2 regions of the Arthrobacter sp. sptzw42 genome follow, and region 2 is predicted to be linked to the other one. Evidence: predicted binding sites of a transcription regulator. Region 2 holds the regulator's gene; the other holds the start of a gene.

Region 1 (4,683 bases), on a different contig from region 2:
TCCTCTCCGAGAGGTGGCATGGCACCAAAGCGCCAACGTCGCCCTCCGGTTGGTCGGCAGATCCAGGTACGGCGCGCTTTCGTTACGGAATAGCGATGCATCCGGCCGATTCATGGCAAACCGTTCGGCAGTGCCACCCAGCACGTCCTCCATGGCCTTGATGTCCGCGAACTCACAAACCTCAAGCGGCCTGGAGTTGTCCGCTGGTATCAAGATTGCCCTCGACATTAGGTTCATCTCCTTCCGGTTCTTCCAAACCTGCCTTGATGATGCGGTCGGCGACGGAAAACACACGCTTGATGGCTTGCTCAGGTGGTTCTTCACCTCGAAGCCATCCAGCGATGTATGCCCGGCTTTCTGCGGGGTCGAACTGGTCAACTGCACCGAGTTCATTGAGAACCAAGTAGGCTGTGGCCTCTGCTTGGCACTCCATAATTCCTCGATGCACGCGGTACTCTTTCAGACCTTCCTCGCTTGTGTGGCCGTGTTCAACGTGACCGCACTCGTGAATCAGCGTCTTGAAGGGGTACTTGGCGACCGGATTGATCGCCACGGACTTGCCGATACTGAAGCCCTGGCAGTTTCCATCAAGCACCGTGAATGGCACCTCGGTAATACCTAGCTTCTGCATCGCACGCTCTTTGCTCCACTCTGGCGGCTCGTACTCCGGTAGATCGTCGCCTTCAGTTTCGGAGACGCCGAACATTGACGGCACCAGCTTGAAGCCGGATAGCCGTTTCTCTTCGTCGCCCTTCTCTGTCGTTTCCTTGCGAAACATGGGTACGTAGATCACCTTCGCTTTGCTGCCTCGCTTGACTTGTCGGTTCAGCGAGAGCCAGCCTTTGTAGGTGTGCACCGGCTCCATAACGCCCTGCATCATCAGCAGTGCTTGGTTGCCCAGTGAGAACCGCCTGAAGCGGTTGTACGTGTTCCCAGCCTGCCCAGGCAGCTCTAGTGCCGTCTTGAGCAGATCAGACCAGTGAGGCGGCGTTGTGAGCCGCTGAGTGGTCATTAGGATCAGTCCTCAGCCGGGACGACGCGGACACGTTGAACTGCGGTCCAAGACTCGGCCTTGCCCAGCGCGTGGTTGATCGCTTCAAAGTAGCTCTCAAAGCGGCGCTGGTTGCCGTAGAACCGGTTGCTGTCGTCGTATGTCTGAAACTCGGCCTTGTAGGACTTGGTTTCAAACAGCAGCTTGGTGACATCCTTGGGGACATCCGTACTGTTGCCGTCTTCGTCAGGCGCTCCCACAAGGAGGGCGGGGCCAACGATTACATCCATGTGGACAGCGCTCGGGTTGAGCAGCCACCACATCAGGGTTGCGCGACGGTTTACCGGCTCGCGCTTGATCTTGCCCTCCTCGTTCACGAAGAAGGTGGAACCAATAGGGCCGAGGTCGATGGCTTCGATGAGGCCACCAACCGCTGCCTGCATGCCGGAGAGGTCGTTCACTTCCAATTTGTAAAGGGGCCGTTCTTCGTCCGCTGGGACGAGGATTGCGTGGATCACGCGAACCACTTCCTTCGATCGTGGGATTTACCTGGCCTCGGTTGAGGACAGGATGAAGCCCGCGATCAGGACTTCTTTGACCAGTGAAGTTGATCGGTCTCTTCAATGTGGTGGGGCCGGCACAGGTAGCGGAGATTCTTCACGTCGTATCGAAGGCCGGGGTTGGAGCCACGCTTCTTGATGTGGTCGACGTCGAGATTGGTCGTGACTGAGCAACCCGGCTTACTGCACACATGTCCGTACTTCTTATCCAGGTACGGGATAGCCACCTTGTCACGGAAGGTTGCCCACAGATGGGCGTGCTTGCCGCGCTGGGGGATTGGCTTAGTGTTCTTGAGCGTGCACTCGCGGCACTTGTTCTGAATGGTGTTGTAGACCCGGATGTGGGTGCCACAGATCTTGCAGAGGCGTTCTACAGCCATACGTCATGAGGGGTCCTTTTACCCGGTCACGCCGGCCAAAGAGATTTGCGACCCTTGGTAAGCGTGACGAGGTGCACCAGGACAAACGAATTGATAGGTACCTGGTGCGAGTGTTGTGTGGTTATTGCGGGAGGAGATCCCATGCAATTGAGTCAGAATGTGCTAAGTAGACGAATACAGCAATCGTCTACCCATCAAGCGCCACCAGCTTTGGGACCACGATGACTCGCGGCTATTGGGACTGATGACGCTGGATGGAACGTGGAGAATATCCGGTGCTGCAAAATGGAAGCATGGTCTTTTACGTCTCCCCGAGGGGATACGACGAGCACCGTGATAGTTCTCTACTTGGATGACTGAAGCTTCCGTCGCTTGTTCGTCTTGGCGAGCTGGACAAAGAAGTCTTCAGAGTCTAGTTTTTCGAAGTGCAACTTCAGATCGGATAGTTTACTAATAGTAGTTCTCCTGCCCAGATGATGAATTATCCAGGCCTTTTAGTCAATAGTCTCGCTCCGGCCTAGTGCGTGATGAATACCCAGGCGACAAAGGCGATCACTCCTGCAAGCCAGCCCAATATAAACAGCTTCTCGTAGTACTTCATCCCTGCTCTCCTTGTGACTCAAGTTCTGCTAGTCGCTGCTTCATGTACGCATCTTGCCGTGCATAGGTTTCACAAGACTGCACTTGGCGCAATTCATAAGCGACACGGCGTGTGGCTTCCGCTTCGATGAGTTGGTCGATGAGCGACCAGAGGACATCGTTGCTATATGGGACACTATCCTCGTCTCTTAGCTGGCCTCTGGGTATAAGGATCTCTAGCCTCTTCTTCGCCTCCTGCCTCGTGTGGTCTTGTCCGGTGGGTGGATTAGTCTTTGTCATCACCACGCACCCTCCGCGTCACGCATCTCCATTTCACCTAGCACGTAATTCAGAACTGTCTCGACATCCTGACGCTGCCGCGGAGTCAGATCCGTCTGCTCAAGCTCTAGATAGTGTTCAGCCTTAGCGATCAGGTCGGCAGGGCCGAGATTTTGGTAGCCGTCGAGCACACGAGCTTCTAAGCGCAGCTCTAGTGAGAGCGATTTAGCTGGTTCTTCTCGTTCTCGGTTATGTAGTTGGATTAATTCACCCACGTCACCTCCTCAGGTTGATTAGTTTGCTGTGCCTCTTGCTCTAGCTGTTGCCGGAAGCTTGGGCTGATCTTGTGTTCGATGCGGTTCAGCAAGGCGTTGCTGATGAAGGCCACCATCTGACGCTGCTCGTCGAGGAGATCCCACTGTTCTAGTTCGTGGACCTCGTCGTAGCGGTGCACCAGCTGAATCTCGTCCAGCTCGTAGTAGCTATCGACGGCTGCATGCTCGCGCTCTATTGCGGCAGCGCGGTCCCTGGCTCGCCGAAACTCGTCGCGGACTGATACGTAGTGCTCACTCACGATCACCGTCCTTGGTCAGGATGCCTTGCTCGAAGAGCTTGATGGCTAGCTTGGTCGCAGCGTCTTCTGGGCTATCAGCTTGCGCTTCCCAGACCGTGCCTGTTGCGTCGTTTTCAGCTTTAGCGAACCATTTGTCAAAACTGTTTCTGACGACAAGTACCCTCGTAGGTTTACCGAGATTCCGCAGCAAATAGCCGAGGTCGTAGGCGGGGACGTTGCCAGGCTTGTCAAACACAGCGTTTAGAGGCCAGACGTTCTCAGCATTTACTTCTCCGGCATTTGAGTAGTAGACGTGCTCCACGCCGTCCTTCCACCCGCCGAGCGCATACAGCTCCCTGCACGGTTCTAATGAGGCGACGTTCATGCTGCTTTCTCCTGGTCATCTTCGTGACCGATATAGACGAATCGCCAAAGCCCACCCTTAATCTGCTCAGACAGAATGATGTGGCCCTCAGCTCGAAGGTCGTGCAGTCGAGCGCCATATCGGTAGCAGTAGCGGTTCAACTCTCGGTTAGTGGCGCTGCCGTTCTTCTTCAGGTGCTTCAAGATCCGGTGAGTCTGTGACTCCTTAGGTGCCGGCTTCAGTAGGTCCAGCAGGCTCATCGCCGTCTCCCCACTTTGAATCCAGACACGAACGCCGATAGGCCGAATCCGATGAGCGCGAATATGAGTACGAGTTCTCCCATACGAGTTATTCCTTGACGGGCTCAGCCGCCTTTACGTTGCTATTCCCTGTGAAGCCACACTCTTCCGGTTCATCCGGTTGCCCCAAGTGATCGACTAACTCCAGCAGCAGCGAGCAGATCTCGCGTGACTCCGGAGCAGCTGCCATGTTCCTGATGGTCTTTATTCGAGCTCTGAACTCTTGGGTCTTTTGCTCACTCATCGCGTAGTTCCTCCGCTGGGTCGTAGATCAGCACTTTGTTCCGTGATGACCATCGCCAGGAAAGACCGACTGCTCCGAGACGGCGGGTGAGCTCGTACTCTTCATCATCAGATCGAAAGGCCTCGGCTGATTCCATGCGGCGCATGATCTGGCCGTCTGTGTAGCCGGCGAACTTCTCTTTGATCTGTGTTTCAAGATCGTTCGGTCGTGGAGCTAGTTCGCTCATGACTTTTCGCCTCCTGAGTTGCTAATGGAAACAGTTGCGATAAGTAGGCCGCCGAAAATCGTCCAGCCACCGGCAACGGGGTGCTGATTCATTAGCAGGTAAGCCCCGGCAAGTACTATGGCGACGCCTCCGAGTATCCTCACGACGAACGCGACCGCGATTAGTGTGTTGTCGCTCATGACTTCCACTCCCATCCGCAGCGACCTGG
Region 2 (4,683 bases):
GCCGGCGCTGGACCGGCCGGTGAAGGTGGCGCTGGTCAAGGGACGGTCCAACTACGTCTGCCGGCACAAGCTCGAAGGCGGGTTTCCCTCCGAGGAACCTGCAGAGGGCCAGCTGTTTGCGCTCGGCGAGGACACCAGTGTCCCGCACTTTGCTGCAGCTGTGGGCGGTCCCGCTTCCCAGCTGGGCAAGGAAGTGGTCCGCTTGCGGGAATGGGCGGAGAAGACCACTACGGGAGACCGTGATGAGCTCCTGCCCGGTGTCACTGACCGGGCCTGGCGGCAGGTCTCGGTGACCTCGATGGAGTGCCTGGGCGCCCAGAAGTGCCCCATGGCAGCAGAATGCTTCAGCGAACTCGCACGCCAGGACGCCGCCGAAGCCGACGTCGTGGTCACCAACCACGCCATGCTCGCCGTCAGTGCCTTCGAAGGCCTCGCGGTGCTGCCCGAATACGACGTCGTTGTGGTTGACGAGGCACACGAACTCCAGGACAGGGTTACCGGCGCCGTTTCGGGGCAGCTCTCGGTGGCCATGGTCCATACCGCAGCTGCGGGAGCGCGCAAGCATACGGCCGTTACCGTGGATGCCCTTAGTGCGGCTGCCGCCAACCTTGAAGCCGCCCTTGCCGGAGTTCCCAATGGACTGCTTCCCAATGGCCTCAACGATGAGCAGCTGGACTGCGTGGACCAGTTGCGTGAAGCCTGCCGCGCCGCACTTTCCGACTCCAAGGGGGACAGCAGCACCACTGCCGACGGCGGGAGGCAACTGGCGCGCTCCCGGCTGATGCTCATCCTGGAACTGTGTGAACGTCTCCTCGCCGCCCGGGAGAACCGGGAAGTGGTCTGGTTTTCCCGCGCCAGTTCCTTTGACCCCCAGCAGGGGTACTCCCAGCCCGACGAAACAGCTCCCGCGCTGATCAATATTGCGCCGCTGTCCGTGGCAGGGCGGCTGCGCGAGGGCCTGTTCGCGAACCACACTGTGGTGCTGACTTCCGCCACCCTGGCAATCGGTTCAGCCTTTGAGCCCGCCGCCGGCGGGCTGGGGCTTGTGGGAGAGGGGGCGCCCAGCTGGACGGGCGTTGATGTGGGATCGCCCTTTGACTATTCCAGGCAGGGAATCCTGTACGTGGCAGGTCACCTGCCCAAGCCCGGCCGCGGAGCATCCCCGGAAGCGCTGGCCGAACTTGAGGCCCTGATCAGGGCATCAAACGGCGGGGCGCTGTGCCTGTTCTCCTCCCGGCGGGCGGCAGAAGAAGCGGCCGATGCGCTGCGGCCCAAGCTGGGAATGACCATCCTGTGCCAAGGCGACTCCACCATGACGGCCCTGGTGAAGCAGTTCGCGGACGAACCTGACACCTGCCTGTTCGGCACGATGTCCCTGTGGCAGGGCGTGGACGTTCCGGGGGGCTCCTGCCGACTGGTGGTCATCGACCGGATTCCCTTCCCCCGGCCCGATGATCCCCTGATGACAGCCCGGTCCCGGGCAGTTGCGCAGGCGGGAGGCAACGGCTTCATGTCAGTTTCGGCCACCCACGCCGCCATCCGGCTCGCACAGGGCGCGGGACGGCTGATCCGGTCAACCGGGGATAAAGGCGTGGTGGCGGTGCTTGATTCCAGGCTGGCCACGGAACGCTACGCCGGATTCCTCCGCGGTGCCCTGCCGCCGTTCTGGTCCACTACGGACAGGAAAACAGCCATGGCGGCGCTGGAGAGGCTGGCCAAGGAAAAGATTTGAGCGCCCCGGCTGACGGGCCGGGGCGCTCATAGCTGGAGGCACAGGTGTGTTCGAACTCCGGGGCCGTTTAAAGCGAGCGGAGCACCGACACTACCTTGCCCATGATGGTGGCGTGGTCGCCAAGGATGGGCTCGTACTGGGTGTTCTGGGGGAGCAGCCAGGTGTGGCCGTCGCGCTGACGGAAAGTCTTAACAGTGGCTTCGTCGTCAAGCAGGGCAGCAACAATATCTCCATTGGCCGCATCTGCCTGGCGGCGGACCACCACCCAGTCGCCGTCGCAGATGGCAGCGTCCACCATGGAATCACCGGCCACCTTGAGCATAAACAGTTCCCCCTGGCCCACGAGCTGGCGGGGGAGCGGCAGGACGTCCTCCACCTGCTGGTCAGCCAGGATGGGACCACCGGCAGCAATCCTGCCCACAAGGGGGACCATGGCTGTGTCCATGGCGGTGGGAAGAACGGTGACGGTGCCGGCCCCCTGAAGGGAAGGGGCAGGCTCCGCCGCCTGCTTGGATGAACCACCGTCGAGGGTAAGGGGCATCAACACTTCCATGGCGCGCGGCCGCTTGGGATCGCGCCGCAGGTAGCCAAGCTTTTCCAGCTGCGAAAGCTGGTGCGTGACGCTGGACAGGCTTGCCAGGCCCACGGTGTCACCGATCTCGCGCATGGACGGCGGATACCCGTTGTCATTGACCGAGCGCTGGATGGTCTCGAGGATCCTTTTCTGCCGCGGCGTCAGGCCCTTGGCGGTCTTCTTCGGTTGGGAGGTTGCCCTGCCCCCGGCGGCTGCTGCTGCCATATTCGCCAATGCCTTTCGGTTGCCCCGGACTCCTGTGGCCCGGACCTGAAGTTCACGCCGGAATTGTCAGACCCTGCTGATCAACTTTCAGAGTGGTTGTTCTTTCTCTCAAAACTAGGCCAGCCACATTGCTTTTTCAAACATCTGTTCTAGCGAGTCTCGACAATGTTCGTTGATAAGTGCTAAAACAGAGGGAGCAAAGTTCGAACATTTGTTCTACTCCGGTCGAAGCCATTCGAAAACAGGCGGCAAGGGCCGCCAAGGCGGCGGCTTCGGAGGGGAATATCGGGCAGCACAGTACGGTCCAGGAGGGCTAAGTCATGTCAGCTACATCTGCTTCGCGGGATTCATTTTCAGTGCACTACTTGTCCGGGCCTGAGGCCAGGCCGGAGGAGGGGCCTGTGCCCCTGCCGCCCCTGCGCCTGACGCGCCGCGGGAAGATCGTCCTGATCGGCATTCCCCTGGTCCTGCTCGCGGCCCTGCTGCTTTCCCTGGCCGGATTCTTCAACTCGCCGGCAAAGGCCTCCGATTCGGCGGCTGACCTGTCCGTTACCCCTGCCGTTACCGTTACCGTCCAGGCAGGGGAATCCTTGTGGGCTATCGCCGGGAGCGTTGCCCCGGAGCGGGATGCGCGTGACGTCGTGGCTGACATCGTCCAACTGAACAACCTGACCGGCGGCGCGGTCTTCCCGGGGCAGCAGTTGTACGTCCCCACCCGGTAGGTGCCGCTCACCCGCCGGCTGCTGGAGGCCAACGCGGACAGGACGTTGATGGCCCGTCGTGAAGGCCGGCTCAGCGCGAACGGGAAGCCGTCACATTTTCCGGCTCCCCGGGCTGGCACTAAACTGTTCAGGTGAATGACCAGCTAGAGCGCCTCAACCGGTTACCCCTCCGCAGCAACCTTCGTGGGCTTACCCCCTACGGCGCACCCCAGCTGGACGTCCCTATCCTCCTCAACGTCAACGAGAACACCCATGGTGTCCCTGAGAACGTACGGGCCGCCATCACCGCCGCCGTTACGGACGCGGCCGCAGGCCTCCACCGTTACCCGGACCGCGAGTTCACGGAGCTGCGCAAGGCTCTGGCGGAATACTTGGGGCATGGCCTGGACGAGTCGAATGTCTGGGCGGCCAACGGCTCCAACGAAGTACTCCAGCAGATTCTCCAGGCTTTCGGTGGTCCCGGCCGCACCGCGCTGGGCTTCCCGCCCACGTACTCCATGTACCCCTTGCTTGCCAGTGGCACGGACACGGAATACATCGTGGGCCAGCGCGCTGACGGCTACGGCCTCAGTGCAGAATCCGCAGCACTTCAAGTGAAGGAGCTGCAGCCCAGCATTGTTTTCCTCTGCTCGCCGAACAACCCTACGGGAACAGGTTTGGGGCTCGATGTGGTGGAGGCCGTCTACGAGGCCGGGCACGCCAGCCAGACCATCGTCATCGTGGACGAGGCGTACCACGAGTTCGCACACGACGGGACGCCGAGCGCCCTGACCCTGCTGCCGGGCCGGGAGCGGCTGATCGTTTCACGGACCATGAGCAAGGCCTTCGCCCTCGCCGGAGCGCGCCTGGGCTACATGGCCGCGGCTCCGGAAGTTGCCGACGCACTGAGGCTGGTGCGCCTGCCGTACCACCTGTCGGCTGTAACCCAGGCAACTGCCCTCGCGGCCCTCCAGCACCGCGAGGCGCTGCTGGCCGATGTTGAAGACATCAAAAAGCAGCGCGACCGTATTGTGGCCGGACTGACGCGGTTGGGCCTCAAGCCGGCGGCCTCCGATTCCAATTTTGTTTTCTTCGGCGGGCTGGAGAATCCCCACCAGGTCTGGCAGGAACTGCTCGATGCGGGCGTCCTGATCCGCGACGTCGGCATCCCCGGCCATCTGCGGGTGACAGCAGGTACTGAGACGGAAACCACAGCCTTCCTTACTTCCCTGGAAGGTATCCTTACCGGCCAGCCAAAGCTTCCGGCCTAGACTTGAAGCAGCGGCGCTGGACGCCCTGAACCACTCCTTCTTCCCAAAGGACACTTGACCATGAGTTCCACAGGATCCAATGCGGCCCGGACCGCACGCATGGAGCGTGCCACGAGTGAATCCTCCGTGCTCGTGGAGATCAACCTGGACGGCACGGGCATCTCGGACATTGATACGTCG

The links. Region 2 encodes LexA, which represses DNA repair genes until DNA is damaged. Its sites were predicted from a motif close to TCGAACANNTGTTCGA; they were not measured.
Region 1: a site for LexA is predicted at 1,967-1,982, ahead of AC5RT4_RS15295 (HNH endonuclease signature motif containing protein). Genes of this name have one in related genera too.

What each region holds. Positions count from the first base shown of each region.
Region 1 is NZ_JBNHEX010000014.1:17,570-22,252, forward strand. Features, by position in the region: gene AC5RT4_RS15280 (DUF3846 domain-containing protein) at 1-237, opposite strand, end outside; gene AC5RT4_RS15285 (ArdC-like ssDNA-binding domain-containing protein) at 182-1,012, opposite strand; gene AC5RT4_RS15290 (DUF3846 domain-containing protein) at 1,018-1,509, opposite strand; gene AC5RT4_RS15295 (HNH endonuclease signature motif containing protein) at 1,575-1,931, opposite strand; gene AC5RT4_RS15300 (hypothetical protein) at 2,810-3,064, opposite strand; gene AC5RT4_RS15305 (hypothetical protein) at 3,052-3,363, opposite strand; gene AC5RT4_RS15310 (hypothetical protein) at 3,356-3,727, opposite strand; gene AC5RT4_RS15315 (helix-turn-helix domain-containing protein) at 3,724-3,966, opposite strand; gene AC5RT4_RS15320 (hypothetical protein) at 4,055-4,249, opposite strand; gene AC5RT4_RS15325 (hypothetical protein) at 4,242-4,475, opposite strand; gene AC5RT4_RS15330 (hypothetical protein) at 4,472-4,654, opposite strand.
Region 2 is NZ_JBNHEX010000017.1:29,914-34,596, forward strand. Features, by position in the region: gene AC5RT4_RS16605 (ATP-dependent DNA helicase) at 1-1,732, shown strand, start outside; gene lexA (transcriptional repressor LexA) at 1,800-2,531, opposite strand; gene AC5RT4_RS16615 (LysM peptidoglycan-binding domain-containing protein) at 2,897-3,253, shown strand; gene AC5RT4_RS16620 (histidinol-phosphate transaminase) at 3,385-4,503, shown strand; gene hisB (imidazoleglycerol-phosphate dehydratase HisB) at 4,564-4,683, shown strand, end outside.